DNA from 2 places in the Pelotomaculum sp. FP genome. Region 2 is predicted to be linked to the other one. Evidence: riboswitches for the same ligand, from Rfam matches in the RefSeq annotation. Region 2 holds a riboswitch; the other holds the start of a gene.
What was found. A riboswitch is a leader RNA that binds a small molecule or an ion and turns the genes downstream of it on or off. The one in region 2 is predicted to bind cyclic di-GMP.
Positions count from the first base shown of each region.

Region 1: linked by a shared signal. The riboswitch ahead of Psfp_RS11910 (signal peptidase I) and the one ahead of Psfp_RS14495 (ATP-binding protein) in region 2 are both predicted to bind cyclic di-GMP.

Region 1 is NZ_QFGB01000027.1:37,361-45,383, reverse strand. It holds gene Psfp_RS11930 (vanadium-dependent haloperoxidase) at 1-1,245, opposite strand, end outside; gene Psfp_RS11925 (hypothetical protein) at 1,775-1,996, shown strand; gene Psfp_RS11920 (ABC transporter permease) at 2,195-3,373, shown strand; gene Psfp_RS11915 (ABC transporter ATP-binding protein) at 3,410-4,081, shown strand; cyclic di-GMP riboswitch class I at 4,176-4,261, shown strand; cyclic di-GMP riboswitch class I at 4,342-4,427, shown strand; gene Psfp_RS11910 (signal peptidase I) at 4,542-5,174, shown strand; cyclic di-GMP riboswitch class I at 5,192-5,277, shown strand; gene Psfp_RS11905 (hypothetical protein) at 5,371-6,237, shown strand; gene Psfp_RS11900 (hypothetical protein) at 6,433-7,683, shown strand; gene Psfp_RS11895 (signal peptidase I) at 7,702-8,023, shown strand, end outside.
Region 2 is NZ_QFGB01000040.1:175-8,197, reverse strand. It holds gene Psfp_RS14510 (LytTR family DNA-binding domain-containing protein) at 1-131, opposite strand, end outside; gene Psfp_RS14505 (cyclic lactone autoinducer peptide) at 150-257, opposite strand; gene Psfp_RS14500 (accessory gene regulator B family protein) at 265-924, opposite strand; gene Psfp_RS14495 (ATP-binding protein) at 935-2,143, opposite strand; cyclic di-GMP riboswitch class I at 2,501-2,607, opposite strand; gene Psfp_RS14490 (type II CAAX endopeptidase family protein) at 3,010-3,744, opposite strand; gene Psfp_RS14485 (DUF1616 domain-containing protein) at 3,815-4,657, opposite strand; gene Psfp_RS14480 (S8 family serine peptidase) at 4,920-6,362, opposite strand; gene Psfp_RS14475 (LL-diaminopimelate aminotransferase) at 6,503-7,741, opposite strand; gene Psfp_RS21760 (hypothetical protein) at 7,796-8,023, opposite strand, start outside.

The DNA of each region.
Region 1 (8,023 bases), on a different contig from region 2:
TTCTTTGAAGAACGCCTTCAACATCGTGACCCCGGCTCCGGCAAAGCAGGCGTGACCGGCGGGATAGGCCGGATGAGTCGGGCAGCCTTCCGCATAGGCCTGGGGCAGCAGGTAGGAGCCAAACCTGTCGAAGATTTCGGAAACCGCTTGTGAATTGAGCAGCTCCGGATTAATCGGGTAGTTGGCGGCGCCCGTCAGGCGGTTTTGGACGCGCCCTCCGAACTCCTCGGGACGCAGCCGGCGATGCACCAGGAATTTCTGGAACCAAGCCGCCACCTGGGATGCCCGCCCTGCCCGGGCCGCGAAATCCAGAATATTTGGGGTGCCGAAGGTGGCAAAACCAATCTGGGTTGCCGAACGCAAATAGGGGTTGGTTTGGGCCAGTGCGACCTGTCCAAGGCCGAGCAGGATCAAACAAGCGACGAGAGTACTCTGGAAGGGAAAATCCCGGTGCACATATTTGCCCAGATCGCGGCCGTTGCGGATGTAGCGGGGCGTGGGGTCGAATTGATTCATAGTTGTCGGAGCAAGTCCGTTCTGGTTGTTCAACCATTCCTCATACCCGGTCAGGTGGTCATCGCCGGCCACCGTAGTGCGATACCGCTGGACAAAGGGCGTAGACCCCAGGACAAAGTCCTTCCACAGGAACTGGGAAATATAGGGCCCCACCAGGTCACCGGGCGTATTCCCGCGGAACAAGGTTCCCGTGGTAACGGCGCCATTGATTTTAGGCCCGCGAAAATCCGAGAATTTCGATAGATCCGCAGCAGCCGCGATAGTGAGCGGATCGGTGTCATAAGCATTGAAAGGCACATCCCGGGTTAGCGCCTGCCAGTAAAGTTCGGCCATTTCACCGGCAAGCCAGGCGCTGCTGAAGGCCGGCGGCGCAATCATACCTAAATGGTGGGAATCAGGTCCCGCCATCTCAAAGGCATAAGCGGCCTGGGGGTTGGTGAGCTTGGCAACGCCTCCCAGGGGTATAAATTCAAAATCGTCCGGGTTACCGGTGCTTAAAGCCCTGATGAAGTCCTGATAGGCATTGAGGTTAACCTCACCCAACTGATTGTGCGGCAACCCCTTGGAATAGTTGCCGATTTTGTTTGGAAAAACAATTTCATCACCGTTGCATGGATGGCCCGGGAGGGGAAGGTCCTTTTGAAAAAGGGCCGCTTCCTGGCGGACTTGAAACGCCTCTTGCTGGCGCTGCCGTGCGGAGGCCGGCCCAATTTCGCATGATGCCAGCATAGTAATGTTCAAATCCACGGCCTTTTCTCTGCTGCTCCCCTCATTAATATTTGAAAAACCTTCGCTCATCTGAATTCACTCCCTGATACATGCTTAATTACATAATATGTTAATATATCAAATTCGTTCCTGTTGCTATATATCAGGGACTGTCAAGGGGACGGGGTTGTTGTCATAAACTTTTAGTCAATGGAAAATCCAGACAAGATTTTGTAATAGTTAGACGCGATTCTACTATTTTTTGACAATAAGCATAGACAATCAGCTTTAATATTGCTAACTTATAATCGACTCCATCTTTCCGCTTTAGTCCATTCAAGGGGTTGGTCATGGCTGGCCCGTGGACGTAGTGCCTTCTATTGTACCGTACTCATACCAGGCGAATTATTTGTGTTTTCAGGTTTTCGTTTTGAGCTCCTCTCAAAACTCGATCCGGTTTATTATAACTCCCAATAAACCGGGTCAATTTTTTCTTGTGGGGAATAATGTGTGATAGAGGCAATATAAATATGGAATAAGAAGATCTTGGATGATGATAAAAAACCTTTTAAACGGTGATCAGACTAAGATGAATAATGAGGTTAAGGTTGAAATAAAAAAACTCTTTAAAGAGATAATGGACGATTGGCTGCTGCAGGTTAATTATTTTATAGAAGTAGGCTCAATGGACCCTTTGCAGGCTGAACAAAAGGCGCTGCAAAAGTACAGAAGCTGGGCCAAACAACTTGAAACCCTGCTGAAAGACGATTAACGCCCTTTGTGATTGAAGGGCTTTTTTAATTCATCATTTCCAGCACGAAAGCAATGAGATTTTTCTTTTTCTTTTTGCGGATCATGATAAAATAGTAGCATCCTTTTCAGTAAATTATTGAAAATGTATATTCTTGTTTTCACAGCCGGATCCTGCCCGAAAAACCGGAGAAGAAAGAAATTTTAGGAGTTGTTGCCTTTGTCCCTGCTGCTGTTTTCCATCCGCAACGCTTTTCGCAAAAAAGCTGTGGCCGCCCTGGCGGTACTCGGGGTGGCCTTTGGCTGCGCCCTGATGACCTTCCTCTTTTCCGTGACGACCGGGATGGAGAAACGGGTGGAAACGACGTTTTCCAACCTGGCGGGCCAGATCACGATTACCCAAAAGGGTTCTATGTTCGGCGGCCTGCTGCAGGGTATCGGCTCCTCCTCTATTCCGGTTTCCTACATTGATATTATTAAGGACGTGCCCAACGTAAATAATGTGACGGGACAGGTTACAAACATCCTGCGACCGGCAGGGGCAACGATGGTCCTGCCGCTGTTCGGGTACGGAGTGAATGAAACGAGGACGGAGATCGGTCCTTTTCAGAGAATTATAGAAGGGACTGCGCCCGCCCGTGACGATGAGGTGGCAATCGGCAAGAGCCTGTTGGAGTACCTTGCGTTCTTAAACGTTACCTATCAAATCGGCGGCGTTTATACGTTTGAGGTCCCCGGTAAGGAAGCGGACAACCTGAACCTTAAGGTCGTCGGCGTTTACCGTACCGGCAACGAACTGCTGGACGGCGGTTTCAGCGGCACGGAGCAACTGGCCCGGGATATCGGCGGCCTGAAGCCCGGCAGTTTGTCGGCCATCAGCGCCCAGGTCGGGAGCATGGAATACGTCGAGGAGGCCGCCCGGGAGATTGAAGAGCGCCTGAGCGGGAAAAAGCCGGAGGTGCAGGTCGTGGCGCCGCGGGAACTGCTGCTCCCGCTAAACAGCGTGCTCCGCGTCCTGAAGCAGTTTTTCCTGGCGGTCTCATCTGTGGCGGTAGCGGCCGGCAGCCTTACGATCATGGTAGTGATGCTGCTGTCGGTGGTCGAGCGCAGGCGCGAGTTCGGCATTCTCAAGGCCCTCGGCTGGACTCCGTGGGACATAGCCTGCATGGTGTTGGTGGAGTCCATAACTTTAAGCCTGCTCGGCGCGGGGCTCGGGGTTGCCCTGGGGTACGGCGGACTGGTTGCGGTCAAGGAGTACCTGGCCATCGACATCGGCGCGCCGGGCTTAAGGGTGGCCGCGCTGGTTTGCGCCTGCGGCGTTCTGGTCGGCGCGGCGGGTGGCCTTTACCCGGCCTGGCGGGCCAACCGCGCCGCCCCGGCGGAAATCCTGCGTGGTTGACAACGGGGACGGCTTTTAGACGGAAGGAGTCTTTCGATGGCGGATATATTGATATCGCTTAGAAATGTGGAGCGTATTTACGGGCGGGGATCTTCCGCGGTCAGGGCGCTGTCTGTAGACCGGCTGGATATTGACCGGGGAGACTTTGTGGCCGTGACCGGCCCGTCCGGGGGCGGCAAGACTACCTTGTTAAATTTGCTGGGGGCGTTGGACCGGCCCAGCCGCGGCCGCGTCATGGTCGCCGGCAAGGATATCGCGGGTCTGGGCGAGGCGGCGCTCTGCCGCTACCGGCGGGAAAAGGTAGGCTTTGTTTTTCAATCCTACTGCCTGCTGCCCACCTTGAGCGCGCTTTCGAATGTGCTGGCCCCGTCAATACCTGAAGGATACGGCCGTCGCGCACGCGACCGCGCGCGGGAGCTGCTGCGCCGGGTGGGCCTGAATGGCGCCGAAAAGCGCCTGCCCGGCGAGCTCTCCGGCGGTGAACAGCAGCGGGTGGCCATCGCCAGGGCGCTGCTGTTGGACCCGGAGCTGATCCTGGCGGACGAGCCCACGGGGAACCTGGACTCGGCCAACGGCGCGGGCATCATCGAACTGCTGAAAAGTTTGCATCAAATGGGGAAGACGGTGCTGGTGGCCAGCCACGACCAGCGGGTGGCGGACGCCTGCGGCAGGGTCCTGCGTCTGGTGGACGGCTGTCTGGTTAGCTAACTCTTAGCTGTTTTTTGATATATTTCTTTAATAAAAAAATATTGCATATTGAGGTTGATTATAGTAAAATGACATAGGTAATATAGCAGTACATTTTTTTGCAGGGCTAACCCACCGAAAGGTGGGGGCGCAAAGCCGACGGACCTAAAGCATGGAAGCTAGGGTGGCTGGGTTGCTAATAAAGGTTGCAGCAACTTAGCCGTTTTTATTTGATCATTGAGTCAGAAAAAGAAGTCTTTTTCATAAAAAATATACATAAACTAATAATAGGGCTAACCCGCCGAAAGGCGGGGGCGCAAAGCCGACGGGCCTAAAGCATGCGAGCTAAGGCGGCCGGGTTGCTGATAAGCATTATTGCAACCCGGCTTTTTATTGTAAAAAGAAAAACATTTTATGTAGGAGATGGATAATTATGATAGAATAATTTACAATCTAAAATATTAACAGGGGGTTATTGGCAGTGGGAGAGGAAAAGGTGCCGAAAACAGCTTTGGGGAAAGCAATATCCGTTATTGGCGTCACTGTTTGTGCATTTCTTGTGCTGGTTTTGATCGTTAATGTGACGTTTATTATAAGGTCATACATATATCCGGATAAGGTCCCTGATTTTTTTGGGTATAAGCCCTTTATCGTCCTCTCCGGTTCCATGGAGCCGACAATTCTGGCGGGAGACCTCATTGTGACTAAGGTAGTAGCGCCGGAGCAAATTGTCAAAGACGATATTATCGCCTTCCGCGCCGAAAAGAACACGGTCGTTACCCACAGGGTGACCGACGTCCGGACTGAGGACGGTTTAACCTTCCTCACCAAGGGCGACGCCAACACCGGCGCCGACGCCAAGGCGGTGAGCGTGTCGGACCTGGAGGGCATCTACCTCTGGCGCGCTGCCGGGGTCGGCAGGTTTGCCATGTTCCTGCAGACGCCTCTCGGCATGCTGCTCTTTGTTATAACACCCCTTTGCTTGTTTATCCTTTACGATATAACGTCGCGCAACAGGCGCAACAGGAAAAAAGCGGACCGCGAAGCCCAGCTGGAAGCGGAGCTGGCGGCGCTGCGGGCGGCAAAGGGCGGAGATAAAAAAATTGAATTATAGTAGAATGTTAACACCGCTTGTTTTAAGGGCTAACCCGCCGAAAGGCGGGGGCGCAAAACCGACGGGCCTAAAGCAAATCAGCTATGGCGGCCGGGTTGCTGAAAGATAGCAACCCGGCCGTTTTTTTAATAAACGAAATATAATTGATTGATGAATTGAGAGGAGTGATGAGCGGCGCCAAGGTCAAAGCGGCAAAATGCACTCATATAGCACGGAAGGAATTTATCCAAAGAAACAGCCTAAAAAAATAAATGAGGGAAGGAATGATAAACCAATGAAAAACTCAAGCAAAACCGTCAGAGCCGCCGTACTGCTGCTGGTGCTCTGCATGATTTCCACAGCAATGATGGGCGGCACCTTCGCTAAGTATACCAGCGAGTATGCAGGGGCGGATACTGCCTTGATCGCAAGGTGGCAGTTTGAAGCTTTAGGCGGAACAAACGGGAACTCTCTCGCTTCTCTGGACAGTGCGGTGCAGCCTTTAGATTTATTCAGTCATCTTTATTCAACAAACATTAATGGACAAAACGGAGCAAACGGAGATTACATTATCGCTCCCGGCGTAAACGATGATTTTTATATTCAAATGACTTTCCTCTCGGACGTTGACGCCAAAGTAACAGTAGACTTTACGAATATTGGAAGCGCTGCCGGTCTTCCCATCGAATACCTGGTAGAGGGTTCAAGCAACTGGGTGAACGAGGCTGGTTTAGAGAATGAATTTGTAAAGCAGCTGGTCGCAAACACTAATACTAGTACACCTGGTACATTAGTAGCCGCAAACCCTGCAGACAATACCTTCACCTTCAAAAGATCCGGTGTAGCCGACGAAGACGCTCTCACAACAATTAAGCAAAAAGTAACGTGGAGATGGGCGTTTGACGCCGCTGAACAGGGAGATGATGCTGCACATACTGCTGCATTTGCATCAAATGATGGTACAGACACACTCTTTGGCGACAACTCTGCGGACGCCGCAACTCGTACTAGCTATGTTTTAAATGTTTCTGTCAAGGCAGAACAGATTGCGCCTGTATCCAGTCAGCCTGGATCTACTACGTAGACACACTCATCCGCCTTACAAGAGAGCTTCGGCTCTCTTACGGAAGACGCAAAGCGCGCGCATTTGCGTCTTCCGTAAGAGAGTTATATGAGAATAGCGCTGCAGCTACATTTCTTCCCAAAGAGAGTCATATAACAATAATTCTGCCGGCCTTAACTCTGCGACAGGGACCGGGGTGATATCGTGGATCAGGCGATGAATAGCGAGAATGCGGAGCGAAGGCGCAAAAACTTCATCCTGGCGGTCATCATCACCATCATCGTGGTGTACGCCGCCGTGCCGACCTACGGGATCATCCGTGACATCAGCACGGGCGGGCATGTTTTCGTTTTGCGATCAAACCTGCCCGATGTGCAGGTGAAACGCCCCGTCCTGGGGTTTATCGGCAGGCTGTATCACTTTTTTTCCCCGCAGGAGGAGGTTACGGTCCCTGTTGAGCAGCGCATTGATTTAATGGGCCGGGTTGTCTACACCGACGGGACACCCTTTGCCTACGGGCTCATTGAGTTCCGCAGCGACCCGCGCTATACCAGGACAGACAGCCAGGGCTACTTCATCTTTATTGACGTCGACGAGGGTTCCCATACCATCAGCGTCCTTGACGAAGCCGGCAACGTGCTTGCAAGCTGCAAGGTCGATATTGAAAGGACGACCGGGATCGAGGACGCGGAACTCGTCCGCCTCCCCGACGGTACCATTGTCTTTCAAGTGGCGGTGCATGTCAAGGTGCTGGAGATCACCATTTATCTTAAAAAAGGGGAGGACGGAAAGGCCACAGGTATTGACCGGATCGAGCTGGGAGCTGCTCCCAGGGGAACGCCGCAGTCAACCAACCCGGCCAACCCGGCCGATCTTGAGAATCCAGTCAATCCTTACAATCCTGTCAACCCGCCTGTGCAACCGGACACCCCTGTTCCTGCCGGCGGCGGTGGCAGTGGTGGAGATATCAGCGGTAGAGATAGCAGCGGTGGCGACGACGGTGGCGGATCGACGCCTTCACCTTTCGATTTTGACGTTTTGGACACGGCTACGACCGCCTCATACGGTACAGCCGGCGCGGTAAGCGTCAATATATTCGGCGCCAACAAGCGCATTGCCCCCGGCATGAGCGGCAGCTATAAGTTCACGGTGGATAACACAGGCAACAGGTACTCAACCTATTATGATGTAACCTTCACAGCGGCCGACACGCTTCCCGCGGCGCACAAAATCCCCATGCGCTTTCGCCTGAAAGCAGGCGACGTATACGTCGCCGGAAATGAGACGGTATGGTGTGCGCCGGAAGAGCTTTATCAGGACACGGCCGTGGCGGGCGGCAGGAATGTGAAATACACGCTGGAATGGAATTGGCCGGATGGCCCTAATGATAACGATTATGCCGCCTATGCCGGCAATCCGGCCTATTCTTACAGCCTTATGATCAAAGTCACAGCGCAAGCCGAGTAACAGGAGGCTTAAAACTTATTGAGACCAAAGCACAAAGAGATGTTGGTTAACTGTGTAAAGTATGTGCCGCTCGGGTTATTGGCGCTGCTGATCCTGATAAACCTCTGCCTGGGTGTCAATAAAGCCGTAACCCATGCTCCGGTGCCGAAGATTTTTGGCTTTTCGCACCTTGTTGTTTTATCCGGCTCCATGGAGCCGGCCATATATCCCGGCGATGTCATAGTGATCCGCGAGCAGGCTGCCGGTGAATACAAGGTCGGCGATGTCGTCACCTATTTACACGGGACAAACGCCTTTACCCACCGCATTGTCAGCGAGGAAAACGGCGTGTTTACCTTGA
Region 2 (8,023 bases):
ATCAGCTTTGATGCCTCCAGCCCATCCCCGGCCTCACCAATAACTCTTACATCTTCAACTTCTTCAACTACTTTTCTGATCACATGACGCATGTCCGGGTCATCTTCAGCAATCAAGACAGTTATTTTCATGTGAAATTTCCCCGTCCTTTATTCAGACTTTGCAGGGGGAGCAGGCTGGTATAACCAAAAGAAACTAGCCGGCTTAACTCCGGCGGCGGCGACTAACAGGGCAACCATAACGATAGGTGTAAACATTAATTTTTTAATAGCCCGCATCATGAGCTGAGCACCTCCTTTCCTTAAAAAATCCTGCCAAAAGGCTATCTAATTGGTGGACCGCCTTGTAGCCTGGTGGAGAAAAACTTACTGTCTGGGTAATGACGGCAATAAGACCTGCCAAGGCAAGAGATGAGTTGAAATGGTGGACAACAATAATACTTGCCCCTAGCCATAAACTAAGATAGATTAGTGAAAGAATTTTAAACATGACTCTTTTGGATATATCTCTAATATTCTTAAAAGGTACTTCCCCCGGCACCCAGGCAATAACGCAAAGGGAAGATAGTAAATATCCGGCTAGCAGCGAATATACCAGGAAATCTGTTGATAAATAACGCTTCAGGGAGAAACCTAGTTCTCCAGCTCCAAGATAAATCAAAACGCCCAGAGTAAGGCACCTCCAATACCCGCTGCAGTGGGCTCCGCCGCTGAGGAGCCGGTAAAGAGCCCCGGAAACCATTGCAAATGTCACTTCGGGAAGTATTCCAAGAAAGTGGGCCAGACTGATAAGGGTAACCCCTTTTATGAAAGTGCCAAAAATAATTTCCAGGCCAAAGCGTAGAGTATCGATTTTACCAGCATCCAGCGCCAGTTCCTTAGACAGGTAGTTTGCAGCTCCTCCGGCCAGATGGTTTAGATTCATTCAACACACCTCATTTTTTGATAGGTATTGCAACGGTAAAGGTCGTTTTTTCAGTGTCGCTGCTTATTTCGATGCTGCCCCTGTGTTTGGTTACGATATCTTTAACAATTGGCAAGCCCAAACCTGAGTGAGCCTTTTTTGTGGTAAAATTGGGTTTGAAAATAGTAGGTCTCATTTCGGGGGCGATAGGGTTCCCTGTATTGCTAATACTAATTACGTATGCCCCCTGTTCACGGGTTAATTTCACATTTACCTGCCTTAATCCACCTGTTTTATCTTCCACTGCCTCAAGAGCGTTATCAATCAAATTTCCAAGCAAGGAGCTTGCTTCATGAGGAGTTAAAGGTATTTCTATAAGGCTACATTCAATGCTTATTTCCATTTCTATGCTTCTGGCTTCGGCCATACCTATCTTCGTGTAGAGAAGGGCGCTGATCGTAAAATTATCAGTTCTGATCAATTCCACGTTTTTGGATATGTCACCGAATACTCTGCCAATATAATCCCGTGCTAGATCATAGGAGCCGCTTTCCAGCAGTCCGTAAATGGTCTGCAACTGATGGTGGAAATCATGTCTCTGCTTTCTGGAAGAGTCAATCAATTGTTTGATCTGTTTTAAATTTTCCTCCGCTCTCTTAGCCTCGTATTCCTTTTCCACATACTGTCCGATTTTTTTGACGGCTACCGTGGATAGTACCGTCAAAACACTAATGAATATTCCAATGAGCCCGGTAAAAATATTAATGTGCTCTTCAGAAAATATATTCAATCTGAAAGCATTAAAAGAGCTGTTTAAAATAACCAGCAGAAGCACGGGCAGGAGAACAACCACAAAGACAAGAAGATTTTGTTTGTTTATTATGTCTTCCTTTAAATAATGTTGAAATTCCTTTTTTGATAGCCGACCTGAACGACCATATTCTTGAGAATAACCGATTAAAGAGATATTAAAAATTTTACAGGCTGCTATAAATATCAGCATGACCAGTGCCTGAGGGAGGAAGAAAAAAATTCTTATATAAGTATGATTCAAAACATCAAGCAATGAAAAACCTGTAATATGCAACATGAATGGTATCGTTACCGTTTCCACTGAACCGTAAAAGATCAGTCCAAGTAAAGATATAAGTAAAATTATCCTGTATGGCAGATGGGTAACCAGACGAATATTCAGTATGTATAAAAATATTTCAAGAATTGAGTGCAGCCCGAAAGGCACCGGCAAGAGCCGGATGATATAAGAAAAACCCGCCTGTAAGGCCCCTATTATAAGTAAATCGCGCCACCAGGGCCTGAGTCCTACCAGTAGAAATCCCAGGATCGCCACCAGGATCGCTTCAGGAAACGAAACCATTAACAGTGAAAAGAGAGTCATCGTGTCCAAAGGGCTACCTCTTTCATTTATTTATTTAAAAAGGAGCCGGCTCCTGCCCACCATGTCTAGAAGCTACATTATCTTGTCTAAAAGTTACATTTTCTTGTCTGGATTTGCATACAACATATTTAGCGAAAAAAAAACCGCTTCCGGATCGCCGGCAACGGAATTTTGCTATTAAAGAAATTAGCAGCTTTTCCCTTCAGCGGCCCGGCGATCATGGCCCCGGCGCTTTTTCTAAAATAATGCGCGGCTTTAGACCCGTAGCTTTGTGCCCCTACCTTTCGGCAAGTTTACCTTTTTGAATTTAGGAGAATATTTATATTTCCAACATGCAAATCATGAAAATCATACTAATTATTTCCAGAGCAAATTAACTATTCTAATTATATTAATTTTATACGCTCCTATCATTTGGTTTTGAGGGTCGCAAGAAAAATTTTTTTTCCCTCTCTCTCACCTATTGAATTTGCTTTCTTTACTATAAAAACCTTACATGGAAAAAATAAAGCGTTATCCAATAATTTAAGTTTATAAAATTGAGGCTTATCCTAAAGTTAAAGGAGAAGCCATAGTAAGAGGTGTCAACAAGCGGCAGCTTTAACCTCTTACTATGGCTTTCATCCAGATGGCATCTTGATTTGGGGCTGCAAAAAAAGACAGTAAAAAAAATACTTGAGTCATTTGAACTTTTTCTCCATGAAACTTTTTTATCTTAAAAGGTATGGCCAAATGATGTATAAACCGATATTCGTTAATCCGTGAGCCAGGGAGACCCCCAAAAGGGATCTAAAAAAGCCGACGATCATGGAAAAAAGAAGCGCAACGGCAAAAACGAAAACCAGGTCCACGGGTGAACGGTGGGTGATGTGCAGCACCCCGAATATGAAACTGAAATAGATTATGCTGTACCACCTGCCCAATGTCTCCACAGCCGTACGATACATAACCCCGCGAAAGATAAATTCTTCCAAAAACCCGGTACTGACAAGCAGGATCAGCGCCGGAAGCCATACATACTGCAAAGTAAACTCCGGTACCAGAGGAGCGGGTTTTAAAATCAGGTATTCCATCAGTCCCAGCGGCACACCAAGGAAAGCCACCAGCAACTGAAGGGGTAAGTTGCCTACGGTCAACCCGACCTCCCTTGGCTTGAATCCGGCAAACCTCATCACGTATGCCGCGGCGGCAAAGAGCGGAAGACTGATGATCAGGTACCAGTACATGGGCGGAACGCCAATTAACGGCATGGACAGGCTCATGATCCGGATCAATGGAGCCAGGGATAGTGCTAAATAGACCAGGTTTATGGTCTGGTTATAGGCCAGGGAAGCATGTACAAGCAAGGCCACCAGCAAAACCACATGCCAGGCGATTCCGTACAGCGGGTTGTAGTAGGCTGTGACAATCTCCGCGGCAGTGACGGCGAGCGCATACAACCACATAAAAAAATGATCCTTATTGGAAACATTGCCTCTGAAAACAGGAACCCATCTTTGGATGTGTACTTGAAATCTACTCATGGACGTTCACCCACAAATACAGGGAGCGATAGGGGGCGCTCTCCCCGTCTTTAAATAATAAAAACTCTACCTTCAGATTCTCATGGGGCTCATCAACACTGAAGCTAACGGGCTCTTCATTTTCCTCCTCATGGTTTAATTGAAAAGGGCCGAGTCGTGTCTTTACATAACCGTCCATTCTTACCTCAGCTGTATAGGAGACCGGACGGTATTCGTGGTTAACAGTTCCCAGGATAACCTCCTTCTCCTCACCTGTTTTTATATCCCGGGGGTAAAACTCTGCCTTCCCGCCGGAGCCTAAAATGTAAAATTCCGTGAACTGATCACCAACTTTTGGTATGGTTGTGACATAATAAAAGCTTCCTACTGCAAAAATAATAGTTCCCACCAGTGCCCCCGAGAGAATTTTGTCCATCCGTGAAAGGTTGCCCCATTTAGTTGCTTCTACGTTTAAAGAAACCATAAAACGTTTTTCAAAAGAAAGTTTATTTCTTCTGTGGATTGCGATAACGGACAGCAGGAACGTAACAATCCAAAGCGTCAACAATATGGGATAAAGCCTTATCCCCCATGGAGTATAGTTAAGGATAAGACCCAGAAGCGGTACCACGGCTATACTTAGACCGAAGCTCAAGGCAATCCGTTCAATGCAGTTAAGATCGTCTCTAGCTGGAAACAAGGCTGCTATTAAGGTATACCCGGGGAAAAACAGTACAAAAGACAATCCCAAAACAACCCGCACAGTTCCACTCATATCCAAAACAATAAATACCGCAAGGATAACAGAAAGAAATAGTATTATAAAGGGAAACTCGTTTTTTACCTCTATTCTCAAAAACAATTCAACCCCTTTAATGCAACTAAAGCAAAAAGATGGCAGTAGATTTTAAGTTAGCAATATTAAAGCTGATTGTCTATATTTATTGTCTAAAAATAGCAGAATCGCGTCTAGCTATTACAAAATCTTGTCTGGATTTAGCATGAACTAAAAATGAAGAAGGGTTCCCTTAGAACCCCTCTCTTCTACCCTTTTTAAATTTGGCATTTCTTCTGGATGGACATAAGCAGCGTCTTGCACGCCCTGGGCAATAAGGAATTTAATCTGTCAAAGCTTTAACTGCATTCAAGCGACCACTTCCAAAATAAGACTGTTCCTTACCGCTTACTGGTTCGATGCTCTTTTTATAGAGCATTTCTGCTACCTTGCCAGGCCCAATTTGACCATATTTGTCAATAATTAAGGCAGCAACAGCCGCAACTTTAGGCACTGCCATAGATGTACCTGCGTTATAGGAATAATCTCCATGATTATCCGTGCTTAAACAAAACTCACTTTTATAAAGCTCCTTCTCATAGTATTCATCAAGCTTGCCATTCTGTTGGTACTCAAGAAACCCGGATATATTACCACCCGGGGCAGCTAGATCAATAAAGCCTGGTCCAAAATTAGAGTATAAAGCTAATGTATCGTCAGGCCCTGTTGCGGATACTGTCACTACACCAGGAACCGTTCCGGGCACTTCAAATCCTGCCCCCACAAAATTTAAACCATAGCTACCATATATGGAGTTCAGGTAGTCAGTCACATTTCCTTTCGCTGTTAAATTCATACCTTCATTACCAGCTGCTACAACCACTAAACTACCTTTATTTATTGCATACCGGATAGCTTTTTTATAAGCTAAGAAATCAGCAATATCATTTCCTAATGCAACCTTCTTCCCGGTTAAAGGGTCGATGCAAAAGGCTTGACCTATTAGATCAAAACCACTTTGGCTCAGAGAAATAACATCGACCCCATCATTTGCTGCAGCCACAATAGCGGCAGCAATCCAGGCTGTCTCAGCCATGGATTCTCCAAATACACGATAAGCACGGATTCCTGTGTCCGGTGCTACACCTAACATCTTCCCATGTGCTGCAATGGTTCCAGCGATGTGGCTGCCATGGCCCATTCTATCATCATATTCACCGGTATTACCTGTTTCATATGGTTCCGTATTCCTGTAGCCACCTGCGGGGACAAAGTTCTTTGAGCCCGGTAACAGGTTTGCAACCAAATCAGGGTGTTCACGAGCAATGCCGCTGTCAATAATCCCTACTACAACATTATGGGAACCGGTTCCCAAATGATAACTTGCACCATTTTGAGTAACACGTTTAATATCCCATTCAAGATCCCATAAGGAAGACTGATCTGTATCTAGAGTTAAATCACTTTTCAATCCGTTTTTTTTAACTTCAGGCATGGACCAAGAAACTGAAGGGTTAACTAAGTTTACTGAAGAAAAGCTCTTTAACTCTGAAAACATTTCACTATTTCCTTTTACCTGTGCAAATCCTATTTCAGGAACAGTATATGTAATTTCCCCTCCATAAGATGCCAGTTTCGCGCTAAAATCACTAGGAATCTTATTTTCATTAAATAGTACAGAAAAGTAGCAAGTACTTTCTTGAACCGCAGCTTGAGACATGTTAGGTAAAAAAATCATTCCAAATACAAAAGCCACCAACACAAACAAGGTAGTTATGCTTTTCACTCAATATCCTCCTTTTTAAAGCTTCAAGCATCGATTAAATACTACCGAGAGTAATTTTCTACAAGAAATCTCCATCTCTTTCGTTATAAAAAATAATAAAGTACCGAATATAAAGTTTCGGACCATTAATAAGATCGAGATTAAAACTCGAACTCCACATCTAAAAACCTTTCTCTTATCTCGTCAATAACCCTTTTCTCTTCCTCGATACCGTTTGCTATAAAGGTTACTGAGAAGCGGACATAACTGCCGGCGTCATCCCAAGGGACGGTTGAGATAAGTTTTTCGGTGATAAGGTACTGCGAAAAGTCTTCGGCGTTATCGAACCTTCTGCCACCCTTTATGCCTTTGGGTGCTTTTACATAAAGATAAAATGATCCTTTTGGCTTTCTGGCATTAAATCCAACTTCATTCAATGCTGATACCAACATATTATGCCTTCTGGAGTACTTCTCGCTGATTTTTTCTGTAATCTCGGGGTGCTCCAGGGCGTAAATCCCAGCTTTCTGTATAGCGGCGAACTGGCCAGAGTCGTTGTTGTCCTTTACGGCGCCAAATCCTTTTATAATCAACTCGTTCCCGGCGACCGCCGCCAGCCTCCAGCCGGTCATGTTGAACGCCTTGGACAAGGAGAACAGTTCAACCCCCACATCCCTGGCCCCTTCAACCGACAGGAAAGACAGAGGTTTCTCCCCGTCGAACGCCAACCCGGCGTAAGCGGCGTCATGAACTATTATGATGTTTTTTTCCTTGGCAAACCGCACTACCTTTTCGAAAAACTCTCTGGTTGCGCTTGCCCCGGTAGGGTTGTTGGGATAATTCAGGTACAACAGTTTGGCCCTTCTACAGGTTTCCTCATCGAGAGACTCTATATCGGGTAGAAACTCGTTCTCCGGCGTTATCGGAAGGTTGACCACCTGGCCGCCAAACCACCTGGTCAGGGTTCCCAGCACCGGGTAATTGGGCACCGGCATTATGGTAATGTCACCGGGGTTTATAAACACCGCCGGGAGCATCGCCAGCACCGGCTTTGAACCGATACCGTGTATTATTTCCGTTTCGGGATTCAAACCTTTTACGCCGTAGACCTTCTCGATGTATTTGGCCGCCGCTACTTTAAACTCCTGGATCCCGTTATCGGAATATCCCCGGTTCTCGGGCCTTGCGGCCTCTTCGGTCAGTTTGCCCACAATTCCCACATCAGCCATTTCATCGGGTTCCCCTACCCCCAAATCGATTATTTCCACACCTGGATGAGCTTTTCTGGCTGCATCTTTAGCACGTTTAATCTTTTCGAACTTGTAAATAACCGTATCCTTACCGAAGTTCGAGCCCCCGATCCTTTCAGCAAACATTTCCTGAATAAAACTTTCCGACACGACTTATCCCCCTCGTATAATAGTATTAGAACCACCGGACAACCAAAATTCCAATTAAGGGAAATATGGGTAATCCAGATAGGTTCGGGAACCGGTTCCCAAAGTACGGGTGCCGAGACCAACAAAATCATTAGCCGATTTCACAGCGGGTACGGTAACGGTACCAGTCAGTCGCGCGACTCCTGTATTGTGGAAGTGGCTATTATAGTAGTTGGGCAACAGCACCTGAAATATGGTGGTGATACCTAAAGTAATTAAATTACCTATACAATATCCACAATC